2 regions of the Pseudomonas sp. NyZ480 genome follow, and region 2 is predicted to be linked to the other one. Evidence: riboswitches for the same ligand, from Rfam matches in the RefSeq annotation. Region 2 holds a riboswitch; the other holds the start of a gene.
The links. Region 2 has a riboswitch for cobalamin ahead of P3R38_RS13535 (CbtB-domain containing protein). Riboswitches for the same ligand answer to the same signal wherever they lie in the genome.
Positions count from the first base shown of each region.

Region 1: another riboswitch for cobalamin. It lies ahead of cobO (cob(I)yrinic acid a,c-diamide adenosyltransferase); the one in region 2 lies ahead of P3R38_RS13535 (CbtB-domain containing protein).

Region 1 is NZ_CP120626.1:1,344,823-1,352,306, forward strand. It holds gene P3R38_RS06050 (DUF2066 domain-containing protein) at 1-74, shown strand, start outside; gene P3R38_RS06055 (AI-2E family transporter) at 87-1,160, shown strand; gene hda (DnaA regulatory inactivator Hda) at 1,357-2,061, shown strand; gene P3R38_RS06065 (NlpC/P60 family protein) at 2,188-2,823, shown strand; gene P3R38_RS06070 (C40 family peptidase) at 2,959-3,492, shown strand; cobalamin riboswitch at 3,636-3,854, shown strand; gene cobO (cob(I)yrinic acid a,c-diamide adenosyltransferase) at 3,977-4,588, shown strand; gene P3R38_RS06080 (cobyrinate a,c-diamide synthase) at 4,585-5,880, shown strand; gene bluB (5,6-dimethylbenzimidazole synthase) at 5,877-6,524, shown strand; gene cbiB (adenosylcobinamide-phosphate synthase CbiB) at 6,524-7,432, shown strand; gene cobD (threonine-phosphate decarboxylase CobD) at 7,425-7,484, shown strand, end outside.
Region 2 is NZ_CP120626.1:2,964,245-2,971,728, forward strand. It holds cobalamin riboswitch at 1,187-1,409, shown strand; gene P3R38_RS13535 (CbtB-domain containing protein) at 1,503-1,688, shown strand; gene P3R38_RS13540 (CbtA family protein) at 1,699-2,391, shown strand; gene P3R38_RS13545 (cobalamin biosynthesis protein) at 2,391-2,801, shown strand; gene cobM (precorrin-4 C(11)-methyltransferase) at 2,834-3,586, shown strand; gene P3R38_RS13555 (DUF1272 domain-containing protein) at 3,653-3,895, shown strand; gene P3R38_RS13560 (response regulator transcription factor) at 4,112-4,726, shown strand; gene P3R38_RS13565 (transporter substrate-binding domain-containing protein) at 4,740-7,484, shown strand, end outside.

The DNA of each region.
Region 1 (7,484 bases), 1.6 Mb from region 2:
CGCCAGGGGCTGCCCCGGCGGCTGAGCAACCTGCTGCCCCCAAGCCGTTCGATGGCTTGCGTTTTCGTTGGTAAGGAGACCCGATTTTGACCGATGTACGCCGTTGGATCTGGCTGGGCATCGCCCTGCTGATCGCCGTGCTGCTGTATAGCCTGCACAACATTCTTTCACCGTTTCTGGTCGGCATACTGCTGGCCTACCTGGCCGACCCACTGGTCGACCGCCTGGAGCGCCTGGGGCTGTCGCGAACCTGGGGCGTGGTCGTGGTGTTCAGCCTGTTCACCCTCATTCTGCTGGCGCTGTTGCTGGTGCTGATACCGATGTTGGCCAAGCAGTTGGTGCGCCTTTACGAGTTGGCGCCGCAGATGCTCGATTGGTTGCAGCACGTGGCGTTGCCGTGGGTGCAAAGCCGTCTGGGCCTGGCCGAAGGGTTCTGGAAGTTCGACAAGATCAAGGCCGCCGTCAGCGCGCACATGGGCCAGACCACCGATATCGTCGGCATGCTGCTGTCCCAGGCCACGGCCTCCAGCCTGGCGTTGGTCGCCTGGCTGGCCAATCTGGTGCTGATTCCCGTGGTGGGCTTCTACTTGCTGCGCGACTGGGACCTGATGATGGCCAAGCTGCGCGGCCTGCTGCCGCGCCACCGGGAATCGCAGGTGGTAGGACTTGCTGGTGAGTGCCACGAAGTCCTGGGCGCTTTCGTCCGTGGCCAGTTGATGGTGATGCTGGCGCTGGGGGTGATCTACTCGGCCGGCCTGATGCTGGTGGGGCTGGAACTGGGCCTGCTGATCGGCATGCTGGCAGGGCTGGCGGCCATCGTGCCATACATGGGGTTCATCATCGGTATCGGCGCTGCGCTGGTGGCCGGGTTGTTCCAGTTCGGCGGCGACCTTTATCCGATGCTGGGCATCGTGGCGGTGTTCATGGTCGGGCAGGCGCTCGAAGGCATGGTATTGACCCCGTTGCTGGTAGGGGACCGGATCGGCCTGCACCCGGTGGCGGTGATCTTCGCCATCCTGGCGGGCGGCGAGCTGTTCGGTTTCACCGGTGTGTTGCTGGCCTTGCCAGTCGCCGCCGTGATCATGGTGCTGCTGCGCCATGTGCACGATCTGTATAAAGAGTCGGACATGTATGCCGGGGATGTCGACCCAAAGCTGTGATCCTTTCGAGCGGCAAGCGCGGGCATGGCAGGAGCCGGCTTGCCGGCGATAAAACGGGAAGCGTTGCTTTTGTAGCGCAACTCGTTGATTTTGCTTGGGCAATCCTGCTCGGTCATTGTGCCGCCCGCAAGGCGGGTATAGACTTTGCACACTGTTCACCAAAGGCCCCCTGTGGTCCTCTCGACCGCCCGCCAGCATGAAACCGATCCAGTTGCCCCTGGGTGTGCGTCTGCGCGATGACGCCACCTTCATCAACTACTATCCGGGCGCCAATGCCGCGGCGTTGGGCTATGTCGAGCGTCTGTGCGAAGCCGACGCCGGCTGGACCGAAAGCCTCATCTACCTGTGGGGCAAGCAAGGTGTGGGTCGCAGCCACCTGCTGCAGGCGGCCACCCATCGCTTCCAGCAGCGCGGTGAGCCCGCGGTTTACCTGCCCTTGGCGCAACTGCTCGACCGAGGCGTGGAACTGCTGGATTACCTGGCGCAGTACGAGCTGGTCTGCATCGACGACCTGCACGTTATCGCCGGCAAGGCGGACTGGGAAGAGTCCATGTTCCACCTGTTCAATCGGCTGCGCGATAGCGGTCGGCGCCTGTTGCTGGCGGCCTCCAGCTCACCGCGTGAGCTGCCGATCAAGTTGCCCGACCTCAAGTCGCGCCTGACATTGGCGCTGATCTTCCAGATGCGTGGGTTGTCCGACGAAGACAAGCTGCGAGCCCTGCAATTGCGGGCCTCGCGACGGGGGCTGCACCTGACCGACGAAGTTGGCCACTTCATCCTGACCCGTGGCACCCGAAGCATGAGCGCGCTGTTCGACCTGCTCGAACGTCTCGACCAAGCGTCGCTGCAAGCGCAGCGCAAGCTGACCATTCCTTTCCTCAAGGAAACCCTCGGCTGGTAAGCCCCGAAATACGGGGCTTGCAGCAGCGTCACGGAAAAGTCACATCTTTTTCGATAAAATTTGCAAATGGTCCCGATAGAAGGCATAGTTTCCACCTTCTAAAGGATTACAGACACGGTCGTGCCCATGCTGAAGCGCTTCGCACCCCTCGTGCCACTCGCACTCGTGACCCTGCTTTTTGGCTGCGCGGCTCATGGCCCGGTTTCCCAGCCTCAGGATCACACCCCGGTCGCCTCGACGTCGGCGATCAACGCCAAGACTTCCACTTCGTCGGTATTCAGCGAAGAGGACCTGGCCACCGAAGATGACCTGGAGGCTTTCTCCAGCGGCAAGCCTTACCAATTGCCGGCCCTGGCCGACAGTATTCTCGAACGTGGCATGTCGTTGATCGGCACGCGCTACCGTTTCGGCGGTACCTCGGAGAAGTCGGGCTTCGACTGCAGCGGTTTCATCGGCTACCTGTTCCGCGAAGAGGCGGGTGTGACCTTGCCGCGCTCTACCCGCGAGATGATCAACGTCGACGCACCGAAAGTGGCGCGCAACAAGCTCAAGCCGGGCGATTTGCTGTTCTTCAGCACCAATGGCCGTGGTCGTGTCAGCCATGCTGGCATCTACCTGGGTGACAACCAGTTCATCCACTCCAGCAGCCGCCGCAGCGGTGGTGTGCGCATCGACAGCCTCGGTGATCGCTACTGGAGCAAGACCTTCATCGAAGCCAAGCGAGCCTTGGCGATGGCGCCGACCAATATCGCGCGCAACTGATGGCAAAATGATGTACCCTGCCGCGGCGGCGATGCTGAAAAGCTCGCCGCCGTGCGCATTTATAGAAAGCGTCTAATCTAAATTCTCAACTCTTTTGGGCTGCGGCCCTACGGTCTCAGACAGGAAGTTCTGGCCATGGCGATGACGGCGCGCTTCGCATTCCTTTCCCTGGTGGCTCTGCTTGCCGCCTGTTCCAGCCATGCTCCGGCACCGGCCCCTGTGGTTCAGCCACAGATCCCGTACGCCCAGCCTGACATTTCGCCGATTGCCGACGATGTGCTCATACGCGCCATCGGCCTGGTCGGTACCCCCTATCGCTGGGGCGGTAACACGCCGGATTCCGGCTTCGATTGCAGTGGCCTGATCGGCTATGTCTACCGCGATGCAGCGGGCATCAGCCTGCCGCGATCGACCCGCGAAATGATCGTCATGCGTGCGCCAACGGTGGACCTCAATGCGCTGCAGTCCGGGGACTTGGTGTTCTTCGCCACCGGTGGCGGCTCGCAAGTGAGCCATGCCGGGATCTACGTGGGCGAAGGCCGCTTCGTGCATGCGCCTTCCACAGGCGGCACGGTGCGCCTGGACTACCTGTCCAACAGCTACTGGGCCAAGGCCTACCTGCAGGCCAAGCGAGTCATTCCCCAAGGCCACCTGGCGCAGAACCGCTGATCAGCTGATCGCATCCCCGGCGAGCGCTGGCGCTTGCGGCGGTCACCGAGGTAAGTCGCCAGGCCACCGCCGCGCCGCGTCCTGGAGAATGACCCCGCTCGTCGAACGAGCGCTTCGATTGACGCTCCCGGCCCAACCCTCTAACCTTCGCGCGTGTTTCAGGTGTCCTGCCAGCCTCGACTGGGCAGGGTGAAACTGGGAAGCCGGTGGGCGTCGGAAGACGCGAGCCCGGCGCTGCCCCCGCAACGGTAGGTGAGACGCGGCCGCGCAGGGCCACTGGGTGAACGCCCGGGAAGGCGCGCAGGCCAGGGCCACAGGCCCGCTCACGAGCCCGGAGACCGGCCTGATACTGCCAACGGCATCACGGAGGGTGATGCGCGGTGCACCGTGACCAGAGCGGGTCATGGCCCCTGCGCGTCCTCCGTCTGCCTGCCTATCGACCTGCCGCCGCTTCTCGCGTGGCGTCAGCCTGCGGAGAACCCTCATGAGCGAAACCACCGAACGCGACGAACGTCATCTGGCGCGTATGCAGCGCAAGAAGGCGATCATCGACGAGCGCATCGCCAATTCCCCCAACGAATGCGGCCTGCTGCTGGTGCTGACCGGCAACGGCAAGGGCAAGAGCAGTTCGGCGTTCGGCATGCTCGCCCGTGCGTTGGGCCATGGCATGCAGTGTGGTGTGGTGCAGTTCATCAAGGGCCGCAACAGCACGGGAGAAGAGCTGTTCTTCCGCCGCTTCCCCGAGCAGGTGCGCTACCACGTCATGGGCGAGGGCTTCACTTGGGAAACCCAGGACCGTCAGCGCGATATCGCTGCTGCCGAAGCGGCCTGGGCGGTGTCGCGGCAGTTGCTGCAGGACCCTTCGGTGCAGTTCGTGGTGCTCGACGAACTGAACATCGCCCTCAAGCATGGCTATCTCGATCTCGACCAGGTGCTGGCCGATATCCAGGCTCGCCCGCCAATGCAGCATGTGATCGTCACCGGCCGCGCAGCCAAGCCCGAAATGATCGAGATGGCTGACACGGTTACCGAAATGGGCATGCTCAAGCATGCGTTCCAGGCCGGTATCCGTGCGCAGAAGGGCGTGGAACTGTGAACCAAGCGCGCCAATGCCCTGCGGTGTTGATCGCCGCACCTGCATCCGGACAAGGCAAGACCACCGTCACCGCTGCGCTGGCACGGCTGCATCGCAACCTTGGGCGCAAGGTACGAGTGTTCAAGTGTGGGCCGGACTTTCTCGACCCGATGATCCTCGAGCGGGCCAGTGGTGCGCCGGTCTACCAATTGGACCTGTGGATGATCGGTGCGCAGGAGAGCCGTCGCTTGCTATGGGAAGCCGCTGCCGAAGCCGACCTGATCCTGATCGAGGGCGTCATGGGCCTGTTCGATGGCACCCCTTCGAGCGCCGATCTGGCGCGTCATTTTGGTGTGCCGGTGTTGGCGGTGATCGACGGCACGGCCATGGCCCAGACCTTTGGAGCATTGGCCTTGGGCCTGGCGCGCTACCAGGCCGACCTGCCGTTCGCCGGCGTGCTGGCCAACCGCGTCGGCAGCCTGCGTCACGCCCAATTGCTCGAAGGCAGCCTGACCGAAGGCCTGCGCTGGTATGGCGGTTTGTCCCGCGAGCGTGGCATCGAGCTGCCCAGTCGTCACCTGGGGCTTGTCCAAGCCAGTGAACTGAATGACCTCGACGCCCGCCTGGATGCAGCTGCCGAAGCCTTGGGCGCCAGTTGCGACGCAAGCCTGCCACCGGCGGTCACTTTCGCCGCACCGGAGCCGCGTCAGCTGTCGTCGTCGTTGGCTGGCGTGCGCATCGGGGTGGCCCGGGACGAAGCGTTCGCCTTCACCTATGGTGCCAACCTCGACGTGCTGCGAAGCCTGGGCGCGCAGCTTGAGTTCTTCTCGCCCCTGCATGACCGTGAAATGCCCCTGGTCGATAGCCTGTACCTGCCGGGAGGCTACCCCGAACTGCACCACCATGCATTGGCTGCCAACACCTCGATGCTCGACGCCCTGCGTGCCCACCACGCGCAAGGCAAGCCCCTGCTGGCGGAGTGTGGCGGCATGCTGTACCTGCTCGACGCGTTGACCGACGTGGCGGGCGAGCGGGCCGAGTTGCTTGGCCTGCTGCCTGGCGAAGCGATCATGCAGAAACGCCTTGCCGCCTTGGCCTTGCAGGCTGTGGAACTGCCAGAGGGCACCTTGCGTGGGCACACATACCACCATTCCCTGACCATGACCGAGCTTGAGCCGATCGCCCGAGGACTCAGCCCCAATGGCGGGCGGGGCAATGAAGCGGTCTATCGCCTGGGGCGCCTGACGGCGTCCTACGTGCACTTCTACTTCCCCTCCAACCCCGAAGCGGCGGCGGCGCTGCTGCAGCCATGAGCGAACACGCCTACAGCGACGCAGAACGCGCCGCCATCTACCGGGTCATCGGCGAGCGTCGCGACATGCGCCATTTCGCCGGTGGCGACATAGCCCCCGAGGTACTTGGTCGGTTGTTGGCGGCCGCGCATCAGGCACCCAGCGTCGGCCTGATGCAGCCCTGGCGGTTCATCCGCATCAGCCAGCGCGAGCTGCGTGGTCGTATCCAGGCCCTGGTTGAACAGGAGCGAGTGCGCACCGCCGAGGCCCTTGGCGAACGCTCCGACGACTTCATGAAGCTCAAGGTCGAAGGGATCAGCGACTGTGCCGAGGTGTTGGTGGCGGCCTTGATGGACAACCGCGAGCCGCACATTTTCGGCCGACGCACCCTCCCGGAAATGGACCTGGCGTCTCTGGCCTGCGCCATTCAGAACCTGTGGCTGGCCGCACGTGCCGAAGGGCTGGGTATGGGCTGGGTATCGTTGTTCGAGCCGCAGGCCCTGGCAGACCTGCTGGGGATGCCGGCGGGCGCCAAGCCGGTGGCGGTGCTGTGCCTGGGACCGGTCACCGAGTTCTACCCGGCGCCGATGCTGGTGCTGGAAAACTGGGCCGAACAACGGCCCTTGAGCGAGATGCTGTACGAAAACCACTGGGGAGAGCGTTGATGAGCGTGGCCTTGCTGACCGTGGCCGGAGTGGCCCTGGACGCGTTGCTGGGCGAGCCGCGCCGGCGCCATCCACTGGTCGGCTTCGGCAAACTGGCGTCGCGTCTCGAGCAGCGGATGAATGCCGGTGGACGTGGCTGGCGCAGTCACGGCGTGAGTGCCTGGTTCCTGGCTGTGGTGCCGCTGACATTGCTGGCATTGCTGCTGTCATGGCTGCCCTGCATCGGCTGGCTGGTGGACGTGCTGGCGCTGTATTGCGCCGTGGGGCTGCGCAGCCTTGGCGAGCACGTGCTCCCGGTGGCCAATGCCCTGCGCCACGGCGACCTTGAAGAAGCGCGGCGCCGTGTCGGCTACCTGGTCAGCCGCGAAACCCGTGAGCTGGATGAGCCCGCCGTGGCGCGGGCGGCTACCGAGTCGGTGCTGGAGAACGGCAGCGATGCGGTGTTTGCCGCGCTGTTCTGGTTCGTCGTGGCGGGCGCTCCCGGTGTGGTGCTGTATCGCCTGAGCAACACGCTCGACGCCATGTGGGGCTATCGCAACGAGCGTTTCGAACGCTTCGGCTGGGCGGCGGCGCGCATCGACGATGCACTGAACTATATTCCCGCAAGGCTGGTGGCGCTGACCTACGCGCTGCTTGGCAAGACCCGCCTGGCGTGGGCCTGCTGGCGCAACCAGGGGCCCTTGTGGGACAGCCCCAATGCCGGGCCGGTGATGGCGGCGGGCGCCGGTGCGCTGGGCGTCGAGCTTGGTGGCCCGGCGGTGTACCACGGCGAACTGCACGAGCGACCTCGGCTGGGCGAAGGGCCGATGGCCGATGCCGAGGCCATCGAGCGCGGCTGGAGCCTGGTACAGCGGGGTGTATGGCTGTGGCTGTTGGTAATCTGCCTGGGAGCTTACTTGAATGCTTGAACACGGTGGCCGTCTGCTGCGCGCGGTGCGGCAATACGGGATTGCCCGCGAG
Region 2 (7,484 bases):
CAAAAAGTGACCCGCTGTAAGAGCGGAAAGGTGATTGAGCGTCACCTTGGCAAATGGATATGCTCACGCATCCAGAAACCAAAACTTCAAACTTCAAACTTCAAAGCACAGATTTAAGGGCGGCATTCAGATAGCGTGAATATCCATTCGCCATGGAGGCGCTCACTCACCTTTTCGCCTTTACGGCGACCTACTTTTGCTCTTGGGCAAAAGTAGGCAAAAACCGCTGGCTCCTATCATCCGGCCCCTACGCTTCGCTTCGGGGTTCCCTCGCTACGGGCTTGCTCCCGGGAGGACCGCGCTGAACGGCCCCTCCTGGGCCGCAGCGCTTGACGGGCATCCATGCCCGTCACCTCCCTCCGCAAGCCCTACGCTCGGCCTACTGACGTCGCAATTTGCAGCGTCTGGGATATCGCGCATTAAAAGCAAAAGCGGAGCATGAAATACCAACTCCCAACTCCCAACAACAACAACAACAACAACAACAACAACAACAGCTAAACCAGCCGCACATTCAACATTAAAACTATAAATTCGAGGCGGACTTTCTTTTGCTTCGCTTTGCTCTTGCTTCTAGCGCGCGGTAGTTCAGGCGCCACCTAATGCGACTTTAGGAGGCCGAGCGCAGGGCTTGCGCAGGGAGGTGACGGGCATGGATGCCCGTCAAGCGCTGCGGCCCAGGAGGGGCCGTTCAGCGCGGTCCTCCCGGAGCAAGCCCGGAGCGAGGGAACCCCGGAGCGCAGCGCAGGGGCCGGATGATAGGAGCCAGACTTTTTTGGTTACTTTTTGGGGCGTCTGCCAAAAAGTGACCCGCTGTAAGAGCGGAAAGGTGACTGAGCGTCACCTTGGCAAATGGATATGCTCACGCATCCAGAAACCAAAACTTCAAACTTCAAACTTCAAAGCCCAGATTTAAGGACGGCATTCAGATAGCGTGAATATTCATTCACCATGGAGGCGCACATTAACCCTTTCGCCTTTACGGCGACCTACTCCGGCCCCTACGCTGCGCTCCGGGGTCCCCTCGCTACGGGCTTGCTCCCGGGAAAACCTAGGCTCGGCCCCCTGCCCTCGCATTTGGCTGCGCCTGAACCAACCCGCATAGAGGAGCAACAACAAAGCGACAACGACGCAAAATCGCTGTTGAAATGTAACTGCATTTGACGTGCATCCCGCCCCGTGCTCTCCTTACGCCTTGCGTTCAGGTGCCCCATCAGGGGTGAAACGGGAAACCGGTGCGTCACAACCCCCGACAGGGGTGGACAAAGCCGGTGCTGCCCCCGCAACGGTAAGCGAGCGAAGCGTCTAGACCACTGTGCCAGCACCCCTGGCATGGGAAGGTGACCCTTTACAAGGAGCCCTGCTCCTCCTCGTGAGCCCGGAGACCGGCCTGGCGTTCATGAACACCCCGCGGTGGGCGGGCGCTGTCGCATTCCCCTGGGCACTTCGCGCTCGGGGTTGCCGCGCCTGCCCATTGCCCACAAAAAGCAGAGGAACGCGTCATGCCCGTCACCAGCGCCAAACACACCGTCGCCACCCCCGTTACCCTGAGCCAGCGTGTCGTCATCGCCGTTGGTGCCAGCCTGCTGGGCCTGTGCCTGGTCTACTTCGCAGGGTTTTCGCACATCGAGGCAGTGCACAACGCCGCCCACGATACTCGCCACAGCGCCGCCTTCCCCTGCCACTGAGCCTGCCCGCATGATCAAGCGCATCGCCCGTACGGCAGGCTTCAGCGGCCTGCTTGCCGCCCTCCTGCTGACTTTGCTGCAGAGTTTCTGGGTTACACCCCTGATCCTCGAAGCGGAAACCTACGAGTCCGCCACCCCCGCTGTCGAGCCGCACAGCCATGAGGGCCAAGCCGCTCACACCCACGAACACAGTGAACAAGCCTGGTCGCCGGAAGATGGCTGGCAACGCGTGCTGTCCACCACTGGCGGCAATCTCGTCGTGGCCGTTGGTTTCGCGCTGATCCTGGCTGCACTGTACAGCCTGCGCGAACCCAGCCGCGTAGCCACCGGCGCACTGTGGGGCCTGGCCGGTTTCGCGGTGTTCTGCCTGGCGCCCACCCTTGGCTTGCCACCGGAACTGCCCGGCACCGCCGCCGCTGAACTGGGGCAACGCCAAACCTGGTGGATCGGCACCGCTGCAGCGACCGCACTGGGCCTGGCACTGCTGGTTTTCGCTCGCCACGGTTTGCTCAAGGTCGTGGGCGCCGCCCTGCTGGTGCTGCCACACGTGATCGGCGCGCCGCAGCCTGAAGTGCATCAAAGCCTGGCCCCCGAAGCGCTGGAAACCCAATTCGTGTTCGCCTCGTGGCTGACCAACGCGGCCTTCTGGGTAGCGCTGGGCCTGATCAGCGCTTGGCTGTACCGTCGCTCCAGCCAGGCTTGATGGCCTGCGGGGTGTCCTCGTCCCTGCTCTATGCAGGCTTCGGTTGCCGCCAAGGCTGCCCGGCGGCCACGCTCGACACCCTGCTATGCCAGGCACTGGATGCGCATGGCCTGCCACTGACGGCACTTGGCGGCATTGCCAGCATTCCAACCAAGGCCGATGAACCAGGGTTGCGGCAACTCTGCGCGCGACTGGGCCTTCCGCTAACCGTATTCGACTCGGTACAACTACAGCCATTCGAACCGCTATTGAGCCACCGTTCACCAACGGTGTTCGCCCACAGCGGCTGCTGGGGCGTGGCGGAGAGTGCCGCATTGGCGCTTGCCACCCACCATCACGGTTCGGCCAGGCTTGTCGTGCCCCGTCTTGTGCTCGGCCCGGCTACCCTCGCCCTTGCTTGTGGCCGATAATCGCTTCATTCATTTATCTGCAAGGACTCTCCATGACGGTCTACTTCATTGGTGCCGGCCCCGGCGACCCGGATCTGATCACGGTCAAGGGCCAGCGCCTGATCCGTCAGTGCCCCGTGATCATCTACGCAGGTTCGCTGGTTCCGCCAGCCGTCCTCGAAGGCCATCAGGCACACACCGTCATCAACAGTGCCCAGCTTCACTTGGAGCAAATCATCGAGGCGATGCGCGATGCCCATGAAAAGGGGCTGGATGTAGCTCGTGTCCACAGCGGCGATCCAAGTCTCTATGGCGCCATCGGTGAACAGATCCGCCACCTGCGCGAACTTGGCATCGACTATCAGATCGTACCTGGCGTTACCGCCGCTGCCGCCAGCGCCGCCCTGCTCGGCTGCGAGCTGACACTGCCCGATGTGGCGCAAACCGTGATTCTCACACGCTATGGGGACAGCTCCCCCATGCCGGCTGGCGAGCAATTGGGCGACTTGGCCCGCCATGGCAGCACCCTGGCCATTCATCTAGGGGTGAAACACCTGCCGCGTATCGTGGACGAGCTGATGCCCCACTATGGCCCTGATTGCCCGATTGCCGTGATCCATCGCGCCACCTGGCCCGATCAGGACTGGGTGCGTGGAAACCTTGGGAATATCGTCGAACGCGTGGCGGCCAAGGGCTTTCGCCGCACCTCGCTGATTCTCGTCGGCCATGTACTTGGGGATGCCCCCTTTGCCGAGTCCGCCCTGTATCGGGCAGGTCACGCCCACCTGTATCGCCCTGGCGATTGACCATTGCCAAGCGCCTGAAGCCCGTAGCAGACTCCGCTGTACCTCTCTCGAACCGGAGTCACGTCCATGCTGGAGCTACGCCCGAATTGCGAATGCTGCAATGCCGATCTGCCGGGTGACAGCCCGGATGCGTTCATCTGTTCCTTCGAGTGCACGTTCTGCCGTGCGTGCGCCGATACCCGTTTGAAAGGCCGCTGCCCGAACTGCTCTGGGCAATTGGTGGCTCGCCCCAGCCGCGTAGGCCAGGCTCTTCGCGACAACCCCGCCTCCATAGAACGGGTGCTAAAACCACACGCCGCTTGCGCCTGATCTGTCTTGGGCATCGCCAGGGTTCGCTTGGCGATGCCTATCTCAAGCATCTTGTAGGATTTTTCAACAGGTATCGGCTGCTTATTCAACAGTTCTATACTCGCCGTTACCAATCATCCTGAATGGAAGTATCTTGCAGCGCTGCTGAAAAAGCCGATGCAGACGTATTCCTGACAGTTTCAGGAAACGGACCACCTTCCGACAGGAGTTAGCTACATGACAACCGTGCTGATCGTCGACGATCACCCCATCGTGCGTCTTTCATTGCGCTTGCTACTTGAGCGCGAACGTTTTCACGTCGTCGGCGAAGTGGGCGATGGCAGTGAAGTCGCGCAGAAGGCACGGGAGCTGCGCCCGGACGTGGTGGTGCTGGACATCGGCTTGCCCGGCCTGGACGGCATGGAGGTGATCAAGCGCCTGCAGAACATGGAACCCGCACCGAAGATAATGGTGCTTACCGGCCAGGCCACCGACCTCTATGTACGCCGCTGCCTGGATGCCGGTATCGGCGCCTTCGTCATCAAGGATGAAGACCACGAGGCGCTGATCTTTGCCTTGAAGGCCCTCGTCAAAGGCTACTCGACCTTCCCGCAGATGTCCGTGAACAGCAATTCTCTGGAAAGCGAAACCGTGCGCCTGAGCAGCCTCTCCAACCGTGAGATGGAGGTGCTTCGGCGCCTGTCGCGGGGCGAAAACAACAAGAATATCGGTACCTGCATGAACCTCAGCGCCAAGACCATCAGCACCTATCGCGGGCGCATCATGGAAAAGCTCAAGACCGAATCGCTGGTAGAGATGGTCGATCTGGCCAAGCGCAACAACGTCAACTGAGCAATCCGCTGCCATGAAGCGCCCACTGTCGACCATGCTGCTCGCCCTGTTCCTGGCCTTGCCCCTTTGCGCACTGGCCGATGGTGAACCGCGAGACCTGCTTGCACGCGCGTTGAGCGCTGCCTCGCCGTTGACGCTGGATGCCCAGGACCGCCAATGGCTCCAGCGGCGCGAGGCACTGATCCTGGGCAGTTCCCGCCCCGACTATCCGCCGTTCGAGATCAACACCAGCCTGTCGGACTACGAAGGCCTGAGCGCAGACTACGCCGGACTGATCGCCGAACAACTGGGGGTGCCCATCAAGGTAATGCGCTTCGCCAATCGCCACGAAGCGATTGCCGCACTGCGCGACGGTCGCATCGACCTGTTGGGCAGCTCCAACGCATTCGAGGCTGACGATGCCCACCTGGTCCTCAGCCAGCCTTATACCGACGACCTGCCGGTCATCGCCACTCGCGAAGGCCGCTCCCTGAAAAGCAACCTGGAACTGGATGGGCTGCGCCTGGCCATGGTCGATCACTACCTGCCAGGCGAGGCTGTACGCGCGCTTTATCCAAAGGCCCAGTTGAGCCTCTACCGCTCTACCCAGGCCGGCCTTGCCGCCGTCGAACTGGGCGAGGTGGATGCCTACCTGGGTGATGCGATCAGCACCGACTTCCTGATCGGCAAGAGCTACCAAGGCACGGTCAAGATCGACCACTTCTGCCTGGCACCGGGAGGCACCTTCTCCTTCGCCCTGGCCAATGACAATCCACGCCTGAAGCGCCTGGTGGACCAGGCCCTGGACAGAATCAGCGAGAGTGAGCGCCTGAACATCCTGCGGCGCTGGACCAGCGGCAACACCAGCTTGCTGATGGAGCGTCACCTGGCCGCACTGACCGCCGAGGAAGAAGAATGGATCGCCCGGCACCCTACCGTCAGCGTATTGATCAACCCGGCACTGGCACCACTGACGTTCAACAACACCCAACAGCGCTTGAGTGGCATCACGTTGGAACTGCTGAAACAGATCACCCTGCGCACCGGCTTGCAGTTCAAGTTGATCGAGCAGCATTCGGTGCAGGCCATGGTGGACCAACTGGCCCAAGGCCAGGCGGACATGATCGGCGCGCTAGGCTACGGCGTGGCACGTGCTCGACAACTGCGCTTTACCCGCCCCTACCTGGTCAGCCCCAGGGTACTGGTGACCCGCAGCGCCTTGGCTTCGCCAACCCAGGCCACCGCCCTGGATGGCCAGCGAATTGCTTTGTTGCGGGGCGCACCGCAGCTGGCGGACGTGAAACGCCAGTACCCGCACGCCAGTATCGTCGAAGTCGACAACCCGCTTGGGCTGATGGAGGCCGTGGCCAACGATGAAGCCGATGTCGCCTACAGCAACCATATCAATGCGACGTACTACATCAACCACGTTTTCAAGGACAAACTGCATATTGCCGCCGTCCTTGGCGACGAACCCGCCGTCGCCGCATTCGCCGTGGCACCCGGCCAGCCAGTACTGCAGGGCATCCTCGACAAGGTGCTGCTGAGCATCCCGCCGGAAGAGCTGGACCAATTGATCAATCGCTGGCGCACCAGCACCGTGGTCAGCGATAGTCCATGGCGTGACTATCGCACCCTGGCCTTGCAAGTGCTGGTGCTGTCCACGTTACTGCTGGCTGGCGTGGTGTTCTGGAACAGTTACCTGCGCAAGCTTATTCAGCAGCGTACCGAGGCCCAAAGGGCCCTGCAGGACCAACTAGCGCTGAGCCGCGGCCTACTCGAGCAACTGCGTCAGGCCAAGGAGGATGCCGAACAGGCCAGCCAGACCAAAAGCACCTTCCTGGCAACCATGAGCCATGAAATCCGCACGCCGATGAACGCCGTGATCGGCTTGCTGGAGCTGGCCCTGGAAGACAGCCGCTGCGCGCACTCCGATCGCCAGACTTTGCAGACAGCCCACGATTCGGCGGTAGGCCTGCTCGAGCTGATTGGCGACATCCTCGACATCTCGCGCATCGAGTCTGGCCACATGACGCTTCAACCGGTGCCTATCGACCTGGTCGAGTTGGTACGCGCCACCGCACGTGTATTCGAGGGCAATGCCCGGATCAAAGGCCTGCACCTGCAAAGCGCCTTGCCTCCCGAGCCGGTCTGGGTGCTGGCCGACCCTCTCAGGCTCAAGCAGATCCTCTCCAACCTGCTGAGCAACGCCATCAAGTTCACCGACCGCGGCGAAGTCATCGCGAGCCTGACTGTGAGCTCGGTGCTGGAGGAAGGCAAACGTGAAGTCGAACTGTGCGTACGCGACACCGGCATTGGTATCGGTGTGGCCGACCAGGCCCGACTGTTCACCAGCTTTGCCCAGGCCAATGGACCACGGGCTCGCCAAGGTGCAGGCCTGGGTCTGGTCATCAGCCGTACCCTGGCGGAGCTGATGGGAGGTACTCTCAGCCTGCAGAGCGTCGAAGGGGTTGGCACGAAGGTGGAAGTGCTGCTCAGGCTACCCGCCTGCCAGCAGCCCGCTGTCGCTGCGCCCGATACCCCGGCCCGGGAAAGCGACGGCAGCCCACTGCACATCCTTGTGGTCGACGACTACCCGGCCAACCTGTTGCTACTGGACAAGCAGCTAACCAGCCTGGGCCACCGCGTAACCCTCGCCGAGAATGGCGCAGTGGCGCTCGCCCTTTGGCAAGAGGCGACGTTCGATCTGCTGATTACCGACTGCAGCATGCCGGTGCTCGATGGCCACGCCCTTACCCGGCGCATTCGCGAGCTCGAG